Regions from separate parts of the Geobacter sp. genome, predicted to be linked through region 1. Evidence: riboswitches for the same ligand, from Rfam matches in the RefSeq annotation. Region 1 holds a riboswitch; the other holds the start of a gene.
What was found. Region 1 has a riboswitch for S-adenosylmethionine ahead of RCH91_RS07370 (homoserine O-acetyltransferase). Riboswitches for the same ligand answer to the same signal wherever they lie in the genome.

Region 1 (6,233 bases):
TCGGCGCCTCCACCAGGAGGCAGAGCTCGTCGGGGCGGTACCCCCGGCAGACCGCCGGACGCTCGTCATAGGCAGTACAGAGTCCCATCCCGTCCAGGTGCCGACACCTCACCCCAACCGGCTTTCCGAGCGTCGTGATGTCGGGGGCGACACAGCAGGTGCCGCATTTCAGACACTCCATGCCTCTCCCGGCCCCCGGCCCCAGATCACCGGTTCCTGTTGAAAAACGCCTCCAGGGCCTGCTCACCCAGGTAGGGCGCCTTGATTTTCCACTTATCCTGATTGATGACGAGGGCGGCAAGGGCAATCTGAGGATCTTCGACAGGGGCGTAGGCGGCAAACCAGCTGTAGTGCCCCTCGGGGTCGGTGCCGTTGATGGAGCCGGTCTTGGCTGCGATGTTGACATTGGCAATCCTGGGACGGCCATGGCTGTCATGGAAAGCACGGCGGGAGGTGCCGCTGGTCACGGTGGTGGAGAGCATCCTCGTGAGCTGGTTGGCCACTTCGGGAGCCGCGATGGAGCGGATCGTCAGGGGTTTGTGGGCGTAGGTCACCTCGTTTTTGGTATTTCTGATCTCGTCCACGAGGGAGGGAGCGAGCATGGTGCCGCCATTGGCTATGGCCGCCATCATGACCGCCGCATGGACAGGGGAAATCTTCACCTCGCGACCGAGGCCCGCCCCCATGAGGCGGAGATCATCCTCGGTCTGGGGGTGCTCGGCCTTACTCGGCTGGACCGGGGTCCCCGGGAGAAGATAGTGGTTGAAACCATACCGCTCGGCGCAGCGCAGAACCGATTCCCGCCCCGCGATGTCGCTGGCGAGCCGGCCAAAGACCGGGTTGACCGATTTACCCATGGCGGTCGTGAGGTCCATCTCCTGGGCGCCCCGTTTCGGGAGGCTGCTCCAGTGGCGGGAGCTCTCCGAGTAGAGTCCGCCTCGGAACGGGATGACCGTGTCGGGGGTAACCTTCCCTTGCTCCAGCGCCGCCGTGGCAGTGATTATCTTGAAGAGGGACGCCATGGGGTAGACCCCGTAGAAGGCCCGCTCCTCCCAACCGGGAGACGCCGACGAATGGGAAACCATGGCCAGGACTTTGCCGCTCTTCGGCTCGATGGCAACGAAAACCCCGTAGGGTACGTCGAACTGGGCCATGACCTCCTTGACCCGCTCCTGAATGGTATTGTTGATGGCAAAAACCACCGTCCCCCCATCGGGAATGGGGGCCGTGAACCGGTCCCCTTCGAGCCGGGCCGAGGGGAAGAGCCCGGCCCCGAGCCGGAAGGAACTGAATACGTCGAGATCGCGGGGGTCCTTTACTGTCGGGTGTGCTTCCCCCTGAACGCTGGAGACGGCCGTTCGCCCCAAGAACACGGGCGAAAAGACCGGATAGGCGGCGATAAAGGCAGCAAGCACGGGAAGGAGAACCCGGAGACGTTTTTTCCGGGGTTTCGATTCGTCGAGTCTCTTGAAGGAATTGCGGGAAGGGGCTTTCCGCTGCTTGGTGAGAGCGGAAAGAGAAAAGCGGCCCTTGCTCGTGAGATGTTTAAAGTCTTGCATATATAAAAAAGGATCCGATCACCCGTCCGTCGAAGCCGAAGCGGGCGTGAATGCTGGAATTCATAGCGGTTACACAGCCGTCACTATATGCAAAACCCCACCCTTTGTCAACGACGGCACCCGTTACCATCCTCTCATGAACCAGACGTCAAGGGGTCGTCATCCGCCGATGGAACGGATTCCGTCAGATCCCGGAAACTCAGGTCGCCGACAGCCCCCTGGACAGCCCCCTCAATCCTGGCCCAGAGACCGTCCACCACGGCAGAACCTTCGCCCCCCATCCTTCGGGGGAGCCCAATCCCCTGATTCCGCAATGCCGCGAGCACGTCCCGAACCAGAATGTGTTCCAACTCCCGGGCCGGCAGATAGAGGGCATCATCGCCGCACCCTGCCGCGACCATCCCCCCCTCGGTCAGACATTCGAGAATTTCCCGCACAGACCGTTCGGGCACGTCGAGACGCTCGGCAAGCGCCGCCACGCTCCAGGCGGGGCGGTCGTTGTGGAACGCCAGGGAAATTTCGTAGAGAAGGGCCAGGGCCAGCCGCTCGCGGGCGGCGCTGCTCATTGACGGGGTGCGCACCTCGCGCCGGAAGGTCCGCAGGTGCTGGTGGGCATAGACCACCTCTCCCCCCAGAAGAACGATGAGCCAGCTCGTGTAGAGCCAGACCATGAAGATCGGCAGAACTGACAGGGTACCGTAGATGGCGTTGTACTTGGCCACCCCCACCTGGAAGGTGATATACCCCCACTGGGCAACCTGCCAGAGGGTCCCGGCGATGACTCCCCCCACCAGAGCCGAGCGGAAGCGGACCCTGGTGTTGGGTATGAACATGTAGAGGAAAACGAGGGCAATCCAGATACTGAGGAAGGGAACCAGATGAAAAAGGAGCACTAGAACGTCGCCCAGATACGTGGACCGCATGAGCCACTGGACGAACGCCTGGCTTTCGATGGTAGTCGTCGTGCTCACCGCGGCCAGAAGGAGGATCGGACCGCTCACCAGCACGCTCAGGTAATCGCTGAACTTGCGGTAGAGAGAGCGGGTCTCCCGGACCCCCCAGATGACGTTGAATGCCTCCTCGATGGTGCCCAGAAGCGAGACGACAGTGACGATGAGGAACACGAGGCCGACGGCGCCGATGGCGCCGACCTTGGTGTTGTTGATATAGGTGACGATGTTGTCGACGATCTCGTGGGAGCCGGCCGCCACCTGTTCGAGGATGAAGGGTTCCAGGGTGTTCTGGACCCCCAACCCCTTCAGGACGGCAAAGGCAAGGGCAAAGAACGGAACGATGGAAAGGAGCGTCGAAAAGGCAAGGGCCGACGCCCGAATGAGGCACTGGTCGTCGAGAAAGTCCCTGACGACCAGGGTCCCGATCTGCAGATAGCGCACGAGGCGCCCCTTCACCGGGCCGAAGGAGTCCGGCTCCATCTCCCAGAGAGTATGGGTGAAAAAACCGGTGATCCTGTCCTGTGTCCCGTCTCTCCGTGTCATCGCCCCACCGCCGCACCGGCCGGCCGCGCGCACGAAAAAGCCCACGCGAGGTGGGCTTTTCATGCTGCGGCTGAAACTGTTACATCTGGCCGAACTTCTCTTTTTCCCGCTCCATCGCTTCCTTGCCAGCTTCGATGGCGGAGGTGATGATCGACTTCTTCTCGGTGATCAGATCCTTTGTCTCCTCGTAGGTGTCCTTGATCTTGCCCTGGGCCTCCTTGGTGAAACCCTTGATCTTGTCGATCGCGTCATCGGTCAGATCCAGGATGTTTTCCCGCATCTCCTTGCCGGTCTTCGGCGCCAGCAGGAGCCCGAGCCCTGCACCGACCGCGGTGCCGGCCAGGAAGGAGAGAAAAACTGTCCCTACGCTTAACCCTTTTTCTTCGTCTGCCATGACATTACCCCCTTTTCTTGATGAGTCGTTCTGTGAGGAACTTGCCTGCCGTCCTGGCGCCGGTCATCCAGACCGACGAGGTAACCGCCGCGTGGACAACGGTGCCGATAACGGCGTTGATGGTGCGGATATTGCGCCCCGTATCGCCGACCGACTCCATGAAAGTCTGGACATCCTCGCGCTTCTCGGCGATTGCCTCGGTCACCATGCGGAGTTCGGCCAGTGTCTTCTCCAGCTCCAGAAGCACCGGCTTCAGTTCGCCCCCGGTCCGGGTCACAAAGCCCCGCAGATCCGCCGCGGCCTTCCGGATCTCCATCAGCGTCGGGATCATGAAGGCCACCAGCACCACCAGGGCAAGGGCCATCACCACCAAGGCAAATGCGGATACACTCATGGGGTCGATTCCTCCAGGACGGATAAGTAGTGATAAGTATAGAACAGCAGCGGGACAATGCAAGCTTCCGGCCGAACCGGAAGTGGGGGAACTATACCCCATCCCCCGGGGCGTTGGCAAACGAAATGCTCAGGATTGGCGCGGAGTTCCCCCCCCTGCACCGGAGAAAATTTTCATTTGACAAACCCTCGAGGCTTCCGTATTCTCCCACGAAAACCAAATAGAAACGCATTCTTATCAAGAGTGGTGGAGGGACAGGCCCTGCGAAACCACAGCAACCGGTTTTTCCGGTTCGCATGCGAGCTTAGACCAAGGCGCCAAGGAGGCGGCCCCGCAAGCGTACAAAAAAGTACGCTGAGGAGCCAACGACGCAGGCAACGCAGGTATCAGCTTGAAGGCGAAACGGAAGCGCCAGGTGCTAAATCCTGCCAGCAGGCAAAGATGAGAACGGCGCTTGACGATAGCAATAACTGTCACAAAGCCCCTTCTCGCCACCGCGGGAAGGGGCTTTTGGTTTCTTCAACCGCTCATTCAGGATTGACGCATGTCCGTCGGCATCGTACAGGAACAATCAGTAACCTTCGACACGGAACTCCGGCTGGAAAGCGGCCGGATCCTCGGCCCCATCACGCTGGCCTACGAGACCTACGGTGAACTCAACGCCGACCGCTCCAACGCCATACTGGTGGCCCATGCCTGGACCGGCAACGCCCACCTGGCGGGGAAAAACAGCGACGAGGACACGAAGCCCGGATGGTGGGACGCCATCGTGGGTCCGGGGCGGCTCCTGGACACCGACCGCTGGTTCGTCATCTGCTCCAACGTCATCGGCTCCTGCTACGGCTCCACCGGCCCCGCCTCCATCAATCCCAGGACCGGCAAGCGCTACAACCTCACCTTCCCCGTCATCACCGTCCGCGACATGGTTCGGGCCCAGGCGCTGCTGCTGGACCACCTGGGGATCGACCGGCTCCTCACTGTCCTCGGCGGGAGCATGGGGGGGATGCAGGCCCTGGAGTGGGCCACCCAGTTCCCGGACCGGGTCCGTTCCGCCATCGCCCTGGCCACCACGAGCCGGCCCTCGCCCCAGGCCATTTCCCTGAACGCCGTGGCCCGCTGGGCCATCTTCAACGACCCCACCTGGAAGAAGGGTGAATACCGGAAAAACCCCAAGGACGGCCTGGCCCTTGCCCGGGGGATCGGCCACATCACCTTTCTTTCCGACGAGTCCATGTGGCAGAAGTTCGGCCGCCGCTTCAACGCCCGGGACGGCCTCTTCGACTTCTTCGGCCAGTTCGAGGTGGAGCGCTACCTCTCCTACAACGGCTACAATTTCGTGGACCGCTTCGACACCAACTCCTTCCTCTATCTGGCCAAGGCCCTGGATCTCTATGACCTTGCCTGGGGGTACGAGTCCCTGGAGGAAGCGTTTTCCCAGGTGAAGGCGCCGATCCAGTTTTTCGCCTTCACCTCCGACTGGCTCTACCCCCCCTACCAGACCGAGGAGATGGCCACTGTTCTTCGCTCCCTCGGCAAACCGGTCGAGTACCACCTGATCGAATCGGCCTACGGCCACGACGCTTTCCTCCTGGAGCACGAGACCTTCGCGCCGATGGTGCGGGAGTTTCTGGACAAGGTGGAATGTTCAGAGTAGCTTAGGGGAAGGCATCCCAATCGAGGCGCTTCCAGGAAGGAAAAACAATGGCGCGGAAGATCTTCATAGCGGCCACCGGACAGAACTGCGGCAAGACCACCACCAGCCTTTCGCTGCTGCACCTGGCCCGGAAAAAATACGGAAGAGTCGGCTTCATGAAGCCCCTGGGTCCCAAGCCGGCAATGCTGCGGGGGATCCCCATGGACAAGGACGCCGCCCTCATGGCCCAAGTCTTCGGCCTGACCAAGGATCTGCGCTGGATGTCGCCGGTGGTGGTCTATCCCGACACCACCCGGAAGGTGATTGACGGCGAGATCTCCCCCATCGAACTCCGGGAGCGGATCCTCGAGGCCAATGCCGAGCTGGAGAAGCAGTGCGACTTCATCATCATCGAAGGGTCGGGGCACCCGGGGGTCGGCTCCGTAATGAAGCTCTCCAATGCCCGTATCGCTCGGATGCTCGACGCGCCGGTGCTCATGGTGACCGGCGGCGGGGTTGGGAACGTGGTCGATTCCGTTTCCGTGGATCTGGCACTCTTTGAGAAGGAAGGGGCCCAGGTGCGGGCAATCCTGGCCAACAAGCTGGTCGCCCACAAGCGAGGCCAGATCCTCGACTATCTGCAACGGGCCTTCGCCGACGAGCCCTTCCCCGTGATTGGCGGTTTCGACTACCAGCCGGTCCTGGCCAACCCCACCCTGGACCGCGTCTCAAAGCTCCTGGATCTCCCCCTCCACGG
Region 2 (6,233 bases), on a different contig from region 1:
AAACGCCCCGGAAATCTTCGGAGCGGGTCCGAAAATCTTCGGGGCGTCAGCAAAAGCAGGAGGTTACCGTCAGCCGTTGATAAGTCGATCCAACTCGGTGATGAGGTCGTCTGCGTCCTCAAGCCCCACGGAGAGGCGCACGAGGGTGTCGCCGATGCCGCGGGCGGCCCGCTCCTCCGGGGGCATGGCGGCGTGGGACATCTTCGCCGGGTAGGAGATGATGCTCTCCACCCCGCCGAGGCTCACGGCGAAGGCGGCCAGCTTCATCCCCTCCAGGAGCCGGCGGGTAATTTCCGGGGATTCGAGGGTGAAGGAGAGGACCGCGCCGGGTCCCGAGCACTGGCGGGCATGGACGTCATGGCCGGGGTGGGTGGTGAGCCCCGGGTAGAAGACCTGGGTCACCCGCTTTTCCCCCGCCAGCCACGAGGCGATCCGCGCGGCGCTCTGCTGGCTCTCCTCCATCCGCACCTTCAGGGTCTTGAGGCCCCGCAGCACAAGCCACGAATCCTGGGGCCCGAGGATGGCGCCGAAGGCATTCTGGATGAAGCGGATCCGTGTGCCGAGCTCCGGGTCCTTCGTCACGGCTAAGCCGCAGATCACGTCACTGTGGCCGTTCAGGAACTTGGTGCCGCTGTGGAGGACGATGTCGCATCCCAGTTCAAGGGGGCGCTGGAGGTAGGGGGTCATGAAGGTGTTGTCCACCAGGGTGATGGCCCCCCGCTCCCGGGCGATGCGGGCCGCGCCGGCCAGATCGGTGATCTTCAGGAGGGGATTCGACGGAGTCTCCAGAAAGAGTCCCCTGGTCTCCGGCCGGAAGGCGGCGGCGATGGCGTCGAGATCGGTGGCATCCACGAAGGTTGAGGTAATGCCAAGCCGGCTGAAGAGCTGGGTCAGCACCCGAAAAGTGCCGCCGTACACATCATCGCAGACCACCAGGTGATCCCCCGGCGAGAAGAGGAGCAGCGCCGAGGAGATGGCCGCCATCCCCGAGGCGTAGGCGAACCCGCGGGTTCCCCCCTCCAGCTGGGCGATGGTCTCCTCCAGGGCCTCCCGGGTCGGGTTGTCGGAGCGGGCGTAGTCGTACTTGCCGAAATGGTCCACCGACTCCTGCCGGTAGGTGGAAGTCTGGTAGATGGGAATCGAAACCGCGCCGGTAGTCGGGTCGATCGTGTGGCCGGTATGGATAATGCGGGTGCCGAATTTCATGAAATGTCTCCGTGGTAGGTTTTTGATTAATTACCAAAGGCCTGGGCCAGGTCGTCGATGAGGTCGTCCCCGTCCTCGATCCCCACGGAGAGGCGCAGGAGCACGTCGTTGATCCCGAGCCGCTGCCGGAGCTCCTGTGGGATGTCGGCATGGGTCTGGACCTGGGGGAAGGTGATGAGGGTCTCCACCCCGCCGAGGCTCTCGGCGAAGGATATCACCTTCGTCTTGAGAAGCAAACGCTCCACGAGCGCGTGCTCCTCCACCTCGAAGGCGACCATGGCACCGAAGCCCCGGGCCTGGCGAGCGAGCAGCTCGTGGCCCGGGTGGTCGGCGAGGCCGGGGTAGTAGACCTTCCGCACCCGCGGATGGGCCGCCAGCCAGTGGGCGATCCGCGCCGCGTTCTCCTGCTGCCGGTCGAGGCGCACCGAGAGGGTCTTCATCCCCCGGATGGTGAGCCAGGAATCCTGGGGCCCCAGGACCGCCCCCACCGAGTTCTGGAGGAAGTAGACCCGCTCGGCCAGTTGCGGGTCCTTAACCGCCACGAGCCCGGAGACCGTGTCGTTGTGCCCGGCCAGGTACTTGGTGGCGCTGTAGACGGTGATGTCGGCTCCAAAGTCGAAGGGGCGCAGGAGATAGGGGGTGAGGAAGGTGTTATCGACGATGTGGAGAATCCCCCGCTCCCGGCAGAGGGCCGAAAGGGCGGCGATGTCGGCCACCTTGAGGAGCGGGTTGGTGAGGGACTCCACGAAGAGGGCCTTTGTCTCGGGGCGGATGGCCCGGCGCACCGCCTCCACATCGCTCGTATCCACGTAGGTGAAGGAGAGCTCGTACTGGGTGAAGATCTGATCGAAGAGACGACAGGTGCCGCCGTAGAGATCCTCGGTCACCACCAGGTGGTCCCCCTTCTTGAACAGCAGAAGGAGGTTGGCTATGGCGGCCATCCCCGAGGCGTAGGCGAAGCCCCGGGCGCCCCCCTCAAGGCGGGCAATTCCCTCTTCCAGCGCCTGGCGGGTGGGGTTCCCGGAGCGGGTGTAGTCGTAGCCGGTGCTCTGGCCGAGCCCCGGGTGCCGGAACGTGGCCGTCTGGTAGATGGGGACCGTCACCGCGCCGGTGCGGGTGTCCCACTCGAGTCCGATCTGTGCCGCCTGAGTTGCGATGTTCATGATTGAATTGCCTCCTGAAAGAAAAAATCCCCTTCCGGGGTGCGGAAGAGGATTTTTCGCCGGCGGGGCGGCAACGCTCTTCCTTATCTCCCGGAACGTTGCCGTTCCGCAGGAATTGGCACCTTCCCCTTGCGGGGGGTTGCCGCGACGTCACAGGGCCAGTCCCTCAGTCGCTCATGATAAGAAATGAAACTATTCAGTTTTTACAAGCCTGGTTCTGCACTACTCAAATAAAGATAACCTGGGGATACTCTAGCAAACAAGTCATATACCGTCAACCGGTTTTCTCACCTAGCCTCGCAACCAAGGATCTCCAGCATTTCACGGTGAACGATGCCGTTGGAGGCAAGAATGCGATGGTCGTCGATGGAGAAGGGCTCGCCGGCGTGGTTCGTGACCCTCCCCCCCGCCTCGTTGACCAGGAGCTGGCCGGCGGCCACGTCCCAGGGTTTCAGCTTCAGCTCCCAGTAGCCGTCGAGCCGTCCGGCGGCCACGTAGGCCAGGTCCAGGGCCGCGGCCCCTGCCCGGCGCACGGCACGGGCCGCAAACTGGAAGTTGAAGAAGTTGGCGAAGTTGTTCTCGTTGTCGCGGGTCCGGTCGTAGGGAAAGCCGGTGGCCAGGAGGCACTGCTTGAGGGGATGGCGCCCCGACACACGGATCGGCCTGCCGTTCACGAAGGCCCCTTCACCCTTCACGGCGGTGAAGAGCTCGTCCATGACCGGGTGATAGATGACGCCGAGCCTCACTTCGCCGTCGATCTCCAGGGCGATGGAGACGCAGAACCAGGGGAAGCCGTGGGCGTAGTTGGTGGTGCCGTCCAAGGGGTCGACGATCCAGCGGTGGCGGGAGATGCCTGCATCCCGCGTCCCCTCCTCAGCCAGAATGCCATGGCCGGGATGGGCGCCGCGGATGGTGGCGACGATCAGATCCTCGCACGCCCGGTCCACTTCGGTGACGAGATCGATCTCCCCCTTGAAGCGGATGTCGTGCTCGCTCCAGAGCCGCTCCCGCTGGATGGCGCCGGCGCTGCGCGCGGCCCGGACCGCCGTCTCCAGAAATGCCTTCATCATGATTCCTCCGTGCCATTGTGTTTGCCCGTAAGAATAACACGGAGCAACGGAGCACACGGAGGAAAAACAACCCTGTTATTCGGCCACAGGGAAGGTCAGGGTGAAAGTGGTCCCCTCCCCCACCACGCTCGCCACGGCGATGGTGCCGCCGATCCCTTCCATGAGCTTGCGGGTGATGAAGAGGCCGAGCCCGGTCCCCTCCCCCGGCTCCTTGGTGGTGAAGAAGGGGGTGAAGATCCGGTCCAGGGCGGCGGAGGGAATCCCTGGCCCCGTGTCGGCAACCTGTACCGTGACGGCCGTTTCACTTTCCTGAACCGTTCGGAGGAAAAGCGTCCCCCCCTCTCCCATGGCCTGAAGGGCGTTCATGACCAGATTGATGATGACCTGCTTCACCCGGTTGGCGTCGGCGGCAATGAAGGGAAGACGAAAATCCAGGTCCTCCACGACGCCGACGGCCCGCTTCCGGGCCTCAAAGCGAAGAAAAGTCATAACCTCGCCGATGACCTGATTCGCGTCCGCCTCGGCCCGCTCCGTTCCTTCCCGGCGAGCAAAGGAGAGGACCCCCTTGGTCAGTTCCGCCAGGCGATGGGCCTCCTCGTTGACCCGCTCCACCATCTCGCGGACAAATTCCGGCAGCTCCTCCTCCCGGAGAATCATCTGGGTGGCCGAGACGATGACCGACAGGGGGGTGTTCAGCTCGTGAACCACTCCGGCTGCCATCCTCCCCAGCTCGGCCATCTTCTCGTTGAAGGCCAGCAGCTCCAGGAACTCCCCTTCCACGTTGCCGTTGTCGGAGAGGTATTTTGCCAGTGCATCCGCCATGGGTCCTCTGGTTCAGACCGGTTGAATAGAGTGCCACCTTTTCTGTAGGCACGAGGCATGCCATAAATAACATGCGGTTTATCGGATAGTTGGAGATGAGCTCAGGCAAACGGCACCCAAAATGCTCACCAATTAGGCACCAAAGCGCCCACATTTGAGGCATAAAGAAAGCCGCCCCGGCAAGGGCGGCTTCGGGTGATGCGGATAGATCGGCAGAATGGTCAGTTGTAGGCCGACTCGGAATGCTGGGTCTGGTCGAGGCCCATGATTTCGTCTTCCTTCTCCACACGGAGCCCGATGGTCTTGTCGAGAGCGAAGGCGATGATCAGTGTGACGATGAAGGCGTAGGCGCCGGCGGCAACAACCGCAATCACCTGGGTCATGAACTGCTTGAAGTTGCCCGACATGAGGCCCGTGGCGCCGACCGTGGCGAGAACACCGGTGGCTAGAGCACCGAAGGTACCCCCCACCCCGTGCACACCGAAGGCATCGAGGGAGTCGTCATACTTGAACTTGGCCTTCATGAGAATACCCAGGTAGCAGACGACGCCAGCGCCGAGGCCGATGATGATGGCCGAGCCCGGCTGCACGAAGCCGGCGGCGGGGGTGATGCCGACGAGGCCCGCCACGACGCCGGAACCGAAACCGAGGGCCGAGGGCTTGCCGGAATGGATCCACTCGGCGATCATCCAGGCAAGACCGCCGGCGGCAGGGGCGATGGTGGTGGTTGCAAAGGCGAGGCCGGCCAAGCCGCCCGCCGCATCGGAGCAGTTGACGCCGACGATGGCGCTGCCGGCGTTAAAGCCGAACCAGCCGAACCAGAGGAGGCCGACGCCGATCAGGGTCAGGGGGAGGCTGTGGGGGGCCATCCGCTCGTGGGGGAAGCCATGCCGCTTGCCGAGGAAGATCAGTAACGCCAGAGCCGAGATACCGGAGGAAAGATGAACAACGGTGCCGCCGGCAAAATCGAGGGCCCCCTTCTTGAAGAGCCAGCCGTCGACCATCCAGACCCAGTGGGCAAGGGGATCATAGACGATGGTGGTCCAGAGGAGCACAAAGACGCAGTAGGCGGAGAATTTGATCCGCTCGGCCAGGGCGCCTGAGATGAGGGCCACGGTGATCATGGCGAACATGCACTGGTACATGGCGAACACATATTCAGGAATTGAGCCGGGCTCGGTCGGAACGTTCTGAAAGAGGGCATAAACCGGGTTGCCGTCCTTGAAGGTAATGAGTCCGTTCAGCATCGCCTTGCTCAGGTTGCCGACGAGACCGCCGCCGGCATCGGGACCGAAGGCCAGCGAGTAGCCGATGATCGCCCATTGGACGCCGACGATCCCCATGGCCACGAAGGAGTGCATCATGGTGGAAAGGACGTTCTTCTGGCGGACCATGCCGCCGTAGAAGAGGGCGAGGCCCGGGATCATCAGCAGGACCAGCGCTGAGGAAACCAGCATCCAGGCGGTGTCGCCGGTGTTGAGAACCGGGTCCACGTTCTTGGGAGCCTCCGGGGCGGCGGGAGCGGTCGCTGCCGCAGGGGTTGCCTGCTGGGCCGAGGTCGCGGCGGCCTGGACCGGGGCAACACTTTCCTTGGCTTCCTCGGCGAGGATGACAGCCGGGGCCAAGGCGACAGCTGCGGCCAGGGCAAGGGTAATGAAAGGCAGTTTCCACTTCATGGTATACCTCCAGTGATTCGATAATCTCTTTCTTAAATTGCGTCGGCACCCTTCTCGCCGGTCCTGATCCTGACCGCCTCATCGAGGGGGAGAATGAATATCTTGCCATCGCCGATACGGCCGGTCTTGGCGGTACTTTCGATGGTCTCCACCACCCGGGCCACCAGCTCGTCGGCCACGGCCACTTCGAGCTTCACCTTGGGAATGAAGTCAACCACGTATTCGGCGCCCCGGTAGAGCTCTGTGTGCCCCTTCTGGCGGCCGAACCCCTTGACCTCGCTTACCGTGATCCCTTC

Region 2: linked by a shared signal. The riboswitch ahead of RCH91_RS02680 (PLP-dependent aspartate aminotransferase family protein) and the one ahead of RCH91_RS07370 (homoserine O-acetyltransferase) in region 1 are both predicted to bind S-adenosylmethionine.

Annotation. Positions count from the first base shown of each region.
Region 1 covers NZ_JAUQXO010000027.1:107,357-113,589, forward strand. Annotated here, with positions in the region: gene RCH91_RS07345 (YkgJ family cysteine cluster protein) at 1-181, opposite strand, end outside; gene RCH91_RS07350 (penicillin-binding transpeptidase domain-containing protein) at 207-1,559, opposite strand; gene RCH91_RS07355 (YhjD/YihY/BrkB family envelope integrity protein) at 1,694-3,055, opposite strand; gene RCH91_RS07360 (YtxH domain-containing protein) at 3,135-3,449, opposite strand; gene RCH91_RS07365 (DUF948 domain-containing protein) at 3,454-3,843, opposite strand; SAM riboswitch class I at 4,075-4,291, shown strand; gene RCH91_RS07370 (homoserine O-acetyltransferase) at 4,388-5,497, shown strand; gene RCH91_RS07375 (phosphotransacetylase family protein) at 5,545-6,233, shown strand, end outside.
Region 2 covers NZ_JAUQXO010000013.1:53,141-59,373, forward strand. Annotated here, with positions in the region: gene RCH91_RS02675 (PLP-dependent aspartate aminotransferase family protein) at 70-1,206, opposite strand; gene RCH91_RS02680 (PLP-dependent aspartate aminotransferase family protein) at 1,233-2,369, opposite strand; SAM riboswitch class I at 2,450-2,555, opposite strand; gene RCH91_RS02685 (inositol monophosphatase family protein) at 2,657-3,436, opposite strand; gene RCH91_RS02690 (sensor histidine kinase) at 3,515-4,261, opposite strand; gene RCH91_RS02695 (ammonium transporter) at 4,483-5,937, opposite strand; gene RCH91_RS02700 (P-II family nitrogen regulator) at 5,970-6,233, opposite strand, start outside.